2 linked regions of the Methylomagnum ishizawai genome follow. The protein of the gene in region 1 interacts with the protein of each later gene in a pairwise test. Links are inferred from orthologs where the notes say so. Each region holds a gene or a part of one and is shown on either strand. Other genes may lie near its edges.

Region 1 (4,168 bases):
GGCCCTGGCCCAGCGCCTGAGCGCCGAGGATTTGCAGTTGTTCTACCAAACCGGGCTGGTCGGCCAGCGCGACCTGCCCCTCGCGCCCGATCCGCGCGGCGGCTTCGAGATGGTCCTGCTGCGGATGCTGGCCTTCCGTCCGGCGGAGGCCGCGGCCCACCCGCCCCAGCCTTCCGCGCCACGCCCGGAACCACCGCGGCTGGTCCATCCGTCCCCGACACCCCAGGCCCGGCCCGAACCGCCCCCGGCCCATACCCAGGCACCCGCCCCGGTCGCGCCGCCACCTCCGGCCCCCGGCCCGGCGGCGCACTCCCCGGACGGCGGCGTCCCCATCCCCGGACAGGTCAATTGGCGCGAGTTGATCCGCGCCACCGGCGTCGCCGCCCTGGCCCGCGAACTGGCCAACAACTGCGTGCTGGAACATCTGGACGAAACCTCCTGCGTCCTGCTGCTGCATCCCAAGCAAGCCCTGCTCCGCGCCGCCCATACCGAGGCCAACCTGGAAAAAGCCCTGCAAGACTATTTCCGCCGTCCGCTCAAGCTCACCATCAAGCTCGGCGAACCCGCGGGCGAAACCCCCGCCCTGCAAAACCAGCGGCAAAAGGAAGAACGCCAACGGGCGGCGGAGATCGAAATAGAACAAGACGAAAACGTCATCGCCTTGAAGGAACGGTTCGATGCCCGCATCGTGCCCGGTTCCGTCAAACCCCTGGATTGAACCCGCCCCGGAGCCACCGCCATGAAGAATCCCCTCGCCCATCTGATGCAGCAAGCGCAGCAAATGCAGGAAAACCTGAAGAAAGCCCAGGAGGAATTGGCCGAACTCCGGGTCCAGGGCGAATCCGGCGGCGGGCTGGTCAAGATCGCCATGACCGGCAAGCGCCAGGTCTTGAAGGTGGAAATCGACGACAGCCTGTTGAAGGACGACCGCGACATGCTGGAGGATTTGGTCGCCGCCGCCGTCAACGACGCCGTCAACAAGGTCGCCAACCTCAAGCAGGAAAAGCTGGCGGGTTTGACCGGCGGTATGGAGTTGCCGGCCGGCTTCAAGCTGCCGTTCTAGTCGCCATCCGCGCCATGCCCGCGACCGGTGCCCTCGCCCGCTTGATGCAAGCCCTGCGCTGCCTGCCGGGGGTGGGGCCAAAATCGGCCCAGCGCATGGCCTTCCACCTGTTGCAGCGCAACCGCCCCGGTGCCCGCCAATTGGCCGAGGCGCTGCTGGACGCCCTCGACCGGATCGGCCATTGCGCCGAGTGCCGCACCCTGACCGAGGGCGCGCTCTGCCCGGTCTGCGCCAACCCCCAGCGCGACCGCTCCCTGCTGTGCGTGGTGGAAACCCCCGCCGAGGTCCACGCCATCGACCAGGCCGCGACCGGCTTCCAGGGCGTATTCTTCGTGCTGCACGGGCGCTTGTCGCCGCTGGACGGCATCGGCCCGGACGAACTGCGGCTGGATCTGCTGGAACGGCGTTTCCAATCGGGCGAGGTCAAGGAAGCCATCCTCGCCACCAACACCACGGTGGAAGGCGAGGCCACCGCCCATTACATCCACGAGATGGCCCGGCGCGACGGCGTCCGCACCAGCCGGATCGCCTATGGGATGCCGTTCGGCGGCGAACTCGAATACGTGGACGGCACCACCCTGGCCCATGCCTTCAAGGGCCGCCGCGATTTCTGACCCCCGTCAGCCCGGCGTTCCCAACCATCCATCCCACAGCCCAAGGGAAAATCCACCATGACCGACTGCCTGTTTTGCAAGATGGTGTCCGGCGAGATCAAGCCCGCCGTGGTCTACGAGAACGAGCACGCGCTGGCGTTCCGGGATATCCGGCCCCGCGCCCCGGTGCATGTGCTGGTCATCCCCAAACGGCATTGCGCCACCCTGGACGACCTGCCGACCGACGATCCGGCCCTGGCCGCGGCCTTGTTCGGGGCGGTGCAGAAAGTGGCGGAATTGGAAGGCTTGACCAACGGCTACCGCACCGTCATCAATTGCCGGAGCGATGGCGGGCAGGAGGTCTACCACCTGCACCTGCATGTGCTGGGGGGGCGGGCCATGGCTTGGCCACCGGGCTGAACCGGGACCGCAAAAAACCCTGGGGCGGGCCAGCCTCCCAGGGTTAGGGGATTTGCAGGATCGTCCCGGTGGGCACGGAATACGTGCCCACCCTATAGGGAATGTGAAAATGCTCTAGGACATGGGACCGGAAACAGCGCCCCGCGCGATCTCCGCTCAGTTGGAAGGTTCGTTGAAATCCACGCCCAGGATGGACCAGCTATTGGGATCGGCCTCGTTGTCGGCGATCATGCGGACCTTGCAGGCGAATAACCTGTCGACCTGGCCCTTGTCCTGGTCGATGATCCTGACGGTGGAGCGGATGATGTAATGGCGGTTGCCCAAGGCCCAGGCTTCGGATTTCTCGTCGAGGAACTGGGCGGCATCCGATAGGTCGCCCTCGTCCTTCACCGCGTCCTTGCAATGGCTCAAGGCATAGCCGATGCGGGGGGTCTTGTTCTCGATCCGGCCCAATTGCTCCTCCTCCGCCTCCTTCTCGAAAAAGGCGTCCGATTTCACAATACTCATCACCAGGGGCATCACCCCGTTGTTCAACACCGTGTAGAGCAGGGCCACGAAAAGGATCAGGAATAGAATCGAAAACTTGCCGCGTGTGAATTTAGCGATGAAATCTTTCATGTTGGGTTGCCTTTGTCGTTTTCTCTTTATGTAATCGGTCAAGATGGGCAGGGTAGTCCGCTTGCAAGGGAGCGAATTTTGCGGGAGTGTGCCGCAAATGTACACAGGCAACCCGCCGGGCCGCGACCGCCCCGCCGCCACCCCACCCGGACCGGAACGCGATGAAACAGGATAAAAAACTCGTGGTCGCCATCTCGTCCCGCGCCCTGTTCGACCTGGACGAGTCGCACCGCATCTTCGAGGCCGAAGGCAAGGACGCCTTCTGCCGCTACCAAGTCAAGCACGAGGATGAGACCCTGGAACCCGGCGTGGCGTTCACCCTGGTGCAAAAACTTTTGGCCCTGAACCCGGCGCTGCCGGAACCCCTGGTCGAGGTCATCCTGCTCTCCCGCAACAGCGCCGACACCGGGCTGCGGGTGTTCAATTCGATCCGCCGCCACGGGCTGGATATCACCCGCGCCGCCTTCACCAGCGGCCAATCGCCGTTCGGCTACATCGGCGCGTTCGGGGCCGACCTGTTCCTATCGGCCAACGCCGAGGACGTGGCCCAGGCCCTGGCCGCGGGCCACGCCGCCGCCACCATCCTCGATTCCAACCCGGCCCACAGCACCAACCCCCAACTCCGCATCGCCTTCGATGGCGACGCCGTGCTGTTCTCCGACGAAGCCGAGCGCATCTACCAAGCCGACGGCCTTGGCGCGTTCACCGAGAACGAGGTCGAAAAGGCCAAGACGCCGCTGTCCGGCGGTCCGTTCAAAGCCTTCCTCGCCAGCCTGCACCATATCCAAAGCCTGTTCCCGCCCGACCTGGCCCCGATCCGCACCGCCCTGGTCACGGCCCGCGGCGCGCCCGCCCACGAACGGGTGGTCAGGACGCTCAGGGCGTGGAATATCCGCATCGACGAGGCTTTGTTCCTGGGCGGGATGGACAAGGGGCCATTCTTGCGGGCGTTCGGGGCGGATATTTTCTTCGACGACCAGCAGAAGCATTGCGCCTCGGCCTCGGGGCATGTGGCGACCGGGCATGTGCCGCATGGCATCGCCAATCCGCGCGTTTTGCCGGGACCGGCCGGCCCCGGCGGCAAGGCATAGGCGGACCCGGCGTGTCCGCCCTATAGCGGCTTGGCCGCGGGCTTGAACAAACGCCGGAATTTGCGCCGCCGCCCCGCCGCCGCGAACCCGGCGAAGCAGTCCGGAAAATCCTCCCGCAACCGCCGCTCGTGGTTATAACGCCGGTCCAGCAAGGCACCCAAGGCCAACAGCGTCCCGGTCGGCGCGCCCGTTGCCCGCAAGGCTTCGGCGAAATCCCGTAACTGCCCGATCTGGGCCTGGGCATCCTGGTACGCGCCCAAATGTTCCTGCAAGCCTTTGAGCGCCTTGATGAGCGGGTCGATCCGCTCCGGCGGATAGAGTTCGCGGAAGAATTCCAGCAGATAGCGCAGTTTCTTGGCGGTCTTGCGCAATTCATGGAGCCG
Region 2 (4,290 bases), 1.7 Mb from region 1 along the record:
GCAGATCGACGCCTTGTCGGTGCAGGATTGGAAGAAAGACCCCAAGACCCGGCTCCAGGAGGCCATGCAGGCCCGCGGCCTGGAATTGCCGGTCTATATCCTCAAATCGGTGGTCGGCCAACCGCACGACCAAACCTTCGTGGTGGAATGCCGCATCGCGCTGACCGCCGAGACCTGCGAGGGTACCGGCTCCTCGCGTAAGAAAGCCGAGCAGCAAGCCGCCGAGAAAATGCTGGCCAAATTGGTCCAGGACTTCGGATTCAAATCATGAAAGCAGGTTATGTCGCCCTGGTGGGCCGCCCCAACGTGGGCAAATCGACCCTACTCAACCACCTGATCGGCCAGAAGATCAGCATCACCTCGCGCCGCCCGCAAACCACCCGCCACCGCATCCACGGTATCAAGACCACGGAGGCGGGACAGGCGGTGTTCGTCGATACCCCCGGCATCCACGCCAGCCAGAAGCGGGCCATGAACCGCTACCTCAACCGCACGGCGGGCACGGCCTTGTTGGATGTGGACGTGATCGTGTGGATCGTGGACCGGCCCGTGTGGCTGCCCGAGGACGATTTGGTGCTGGAACGCATCAAAACCTCCGCCGCCCCGGTGATCCTGGTCATCAACAAGGTGGACCGGCTGGAGGACAAGGCCGCCCTGCTGCCCTTCCTGGAGAGCGCCCAGCAACGCCATCCCTTCGCCGCCCTGATCCCGGCCTCGGCCCTGCGCGGCCACAACCTGGACGCGCTGGAACACAAGATCATGGAACTCCTGCCCGAGGGCGAACCGATCTTCGACCAGGACCAACTCACCGACCGCAGCCTCCGGTTCCTGGCGGCGGAAATCATCCGCGAGAAACTGATCAGGTCGCTGGGCCAGGAAGTGCCCCACGCCCTCAGCGTGGAGATCGAGCAATACCAGACCGAGGGCAAGCTGACCCGCATCGCCGCCCTGATCTGGGTGGAGCGGGAAGGCCAGAAAGCCATCGTCATCGGCCAGCAGGGCGAAGTGCTGAAAAAGGTCGGCGAACGCGCCCGCCAGGATTTGGAGCGCCTGACCGAGGGCAAGGTGTTCCTGCAACTCTGGGTCAAGGTCAAGGAGAACTGGTCGGACGACGAACGCGCCCTACGCAGCCTGGGCTATGCCGAATGAACCCGGCCAGGACGCGGTCATCCTCCGCCGCCGCGACTACTGCGAAACCAGCCTGTTGCTGGATATCTTCTCGGAGCCGCAAGGCCGCTTGAACCTGCTCGCCAAGGGCGCGAAACGCGGTCGCACCCCAGGCGCGGCCTTCCTGCAATGCTTCGCCCCCTTGCGGTTATCGTGGACGGGCCGGGGCGAACTCCCGGTGCTGACGGCGGCGGAACCCTGCGGCGAGGCCTTCGCCCTGCGCGGCACCGCGCTGTACTGCGGCTTCTACCTGAACGAACTGCTCTCGTACCTGCTCCCGCCCCTCGACCCCTACCCGGAAGTGTTCCGGCTGTACCTGGACACGCTGGGGCGGCTCGCCCAGGCCGACGATTCCGCCGAACCCGCCCTGCGCGGCTTCGAGGTCGGCTTGCTGGAACACCTGGGCTATGGGCTGTGCCTGGACCGGGAAGCCGGTTCCGGCCGGCCCGTGGATCCGGCCCGGACCTACGCCTACCACATCGAATCCGGCCCGGTGGCCTGTCCGCCCGACCATCCTGCGGCCATCCACGGTTCGACCCTGCTGGACCTGGGCCGCGACCGCCTGGAAAGCCCGGTGGCGCTCAAGGAAGCCAAACACCTGATGCGGCGGGTCGTCCAATACTATCTCGATGGCCGCGGCCTCAAAAGCCGCGACCTGTTCCAACCATCCACAGGGAAAGCACCGCACGCATGAACGCCATAGCCCCCATCCTCCTGGGCGTGAACATCGACCATATCGCCACGCTGCGCCAGGCCCGCCACACCCGCTACCCGGAAGTCGTCCAAGCCGCCCTAATCGCCGAACAGGCCGGGGCCGACGGCATCACCGCCCATCTGCGCGAAGACCGCCGCCACATCCAGGACCGCGATATCGAACTCCTGGCGGCGATGCTGCACAGCCGCCTGAACCTGGAAATGGCCGTGACCGACGGGATGATCGCCATCGCCCGGAAGGTCCGGCCCGCCGCCTGCTGCCTGGTGCCCGAGAAACGCGCCGAATTGACCACCGAAGGCGGCCTGGATGTCGCCGCCGACACCGCCCGCATGAAGGACGCCTGCGCCGCCCTGGCCGCGGCGGAGATCGAAGTCTCCCTGTTCATCGACGCCGACCCGCGCCAGATCGAAGCGGCGGCGCGGGCGGGCGCTCCCGTGATCGAACTCCATACCGGCCATTATGCCGACGCCGCCAGCCCCGGCGCGAGGCGGCGCGAACTCGAACGCCTGCAAGCGGCGGCCCGGTTGGGCGGGGAACTCGGCTTGATCGTGAATGCCGGCCATGGCCTGCATTACCACAATGTCGCCGATATCTGCCGCATCCCCAATATCCACGAACTGAACATCGGCCATGCCATCGTGGCGCGGGCGGTCATGACCGGACTGGACACCGCCGTGCGCGACATGAAGCGGACCCTGGAAGCGGCCCGGGCCTTAATTGACCGATGAAGGCTATTCTGCGATATTTGCCGGTCGAAATTGGCGGCGGCCCCATGGAACCACCCTGGGCGCGGCACGCGGCCATCCGCGACGGCTCACGGGGAAGTCCGAATGTACGAACAATATCGAGGCAAGCGAGTGGTGGCTGACAGGTCCGGCCAGCGCGGCCTGGTCCGGCAAGCCCTGCCGGTGCCACAAAGACGCGCCGGCGGGATTTTCGCGGCTCTGGCGGCGGGCATCCTGCTGGCCGCGGTGCTGGTGCTGTTCCTCCAGGTCCAGGGCTTCGTCAACCATCTCGAAGCCCAATGGGCGGCGGACACCGGCGGCGACACCCGGCTCCGCGCCCTCAACCAGCACATGGAAGCCCTGCAAACCAAGTTCAACGCCCTCCTGGCCGACTCGGTCGAAGTCCGGCTCAAGGCGCTGGAAAAAAGCGTCGAATCCGGCAAGGTGGCGCTGGAAGACCTCCGCGCCTTCGAATCGCTCAAGAGCGACCTGCAAACCCTCGAAGCCTACACCGAACGGGCCGGCACCACGCTGGGGCTGGACTCCGCCCGCCAAGAGCATGGGCGCTACCAACCCATGGCGGCGGGCCAAGCCACCGCCCTCCACAAAACCGACCTCAAGGGCGAACTGGCCGAACTCAAGACCCTGTTCTACGGCTGCCTCGCGGCGCTGGCCGTGGCCTTGCTGGCGCTGGCCCGCTATTGGGCCAACCAGCGCCGGGCCATCCGGCAATTGGAACTCCTGGCGGCCCTGCCGATGCTGGCCGGCCCGCCGCCGTCCGACCGTTCCCGCTGACCCGACCACAACCCCGGTGGCCCGCGTCGACGCGGGCTGCTTGTTTCGGCCCGCTTCCGGCGCGGCATTCCGACCCGACCCACCATGACCAGCCTTCCGCCCCCGCTCCGGCGTCCCTTGTCCATCGCCCCGATGTTGGACTGGACCGACCGCCATTGCCGCTATTTCCTGCGGCTGATTTCCCGCCACGCCCTCTTGTACACCGAAATGGTCACCACCGGCGCGATCCTGCATGGCGACCCGGACCGGCTATTGGGTTTCGACCCGCGGGAAAAACCGCTGGCCGTGCAATTCGGCGGCTGCGACCCGGACGAACTCGCCGCCTGCGCCCGCATCGCCGCGGCGCGGGGCTACGATGAGATCAACCTGAATGTGGGCTGCCCCAGCGACCGGGTGCAGCGGGGCCGGTTCGGGGCTTGCCTGATGGCCGAGCCGGAATTGGTGGCGGATTGCGTCGCCGCCATGCGGGCGGCGGTCGCGATCCCGGTCACGGTCAAGACCCGCATCGGCATCGACGAGCGCGATTCCTATGGGGAACTGGCCCATTTCGTCGCCACGGTCGCCGCCGCCGGTTGCCAAACCTTCGTCATCCACGCCCGCAAAGCCTGGCTGAAGGGCTTGTCGCCCAAGGAAAACCGCGAAATCCCGCCCTTGCGCTACGACGTGGCGGAACGGGTCAAGGCCGATTTCCCGGACCTCGCGGTCATCCTGAATGGCGGCATCCTCGATCTCGACCAGGCCGAACCGCGCCTCGCCCGCTTCGATGGCGTGATGATCGGCCGGGCGGCCTACCACAACCCGTATATGCTGGCCGGGGCCGACGCCCGGTTCTACGGCGATGACCACCCCATCCCGTCCCGCCACGCGATCCTGGAGGCCTTCCTGCCC

What was found.
Region 2: the proteins of recR (region 1) and recO interact in binary tests that used the Escherichia coli proteins (3 or more experiments, as listed by UniProt). The link is inferred for Methylomagnum ishizawai from one-to-one orthologs.

Annotation. Positions count from the first base shown.
Region 1 is NZ_AP019783.1:1,821,808-1,825,975, reverse strand. The notes cover bases 1-2,877. They hold recR (recombination mediator RecR), read left to right. Parts: upstream 1-1,077; coding sequence 1,078-1,677; downstream 1,678-2,877. Other genes in these bases: K5658_RS08360 (5'-nucleotidase), read left to right, coding at 2,856-2,877; K5658_RS08365 (hypothetical protein), read right to left, coding at 2,233-2,694; K5658_RS08370 (histidine triad nucleotide-binding protein), read left to right, coding at 1,735-2,076; K5658_RS08380 (YbaB/EbfC family nucleoid-associated protein), read left to right, coding at 740-1,063; dnaX (DNA polymerase III subunit gamma/tau), read left to right, coding at 1-718. In the rest of the region: more of K5658_RS08360, read left to right, coding at 2,878-3,785; K5658_RS08355 (CYTH and CHAD domain-containing protein), read right to left, coding at 3,806-4,168. UniProt on the Escherichia coli protein: May play a role in DNA repair. It seems to be involved in an RecBC-independent recombinational process of DNA repair. It may act with RecF and RecO.
Region 2 is NZ_AP019783.1:3,482,748-3,487,037, reverse strand. The notes cover bases 1-2,999. They hold recO (DNA repair protein RecO), read left to right. Parts: upstream 1-1,138; coding sequence 1,139-1,861; downstream 1,862-2,999. Other genes in these bases: K5658_RS15860 (hypothetical protein), read left to right, coding at 2,743-2,999; pdxJ (pyridoxine 5'-phosphate synthase), read left to right, coding at 1,858-2,610; era (GTPase Era), read left to right, coding at 268-1,149; rnc (ribonuclease III), read left to right, coding at 1-271. In the rest of the region: more of K5658_RS15860, read left to right, coding at 3,000-3,402; tRNA dihydrouridine(20/20a) synthase DusA, read left to right, coding at 3,487-4,290. UniProt on the Escherichia coli protein: Involved in DNA repair and RecF pathway recombination.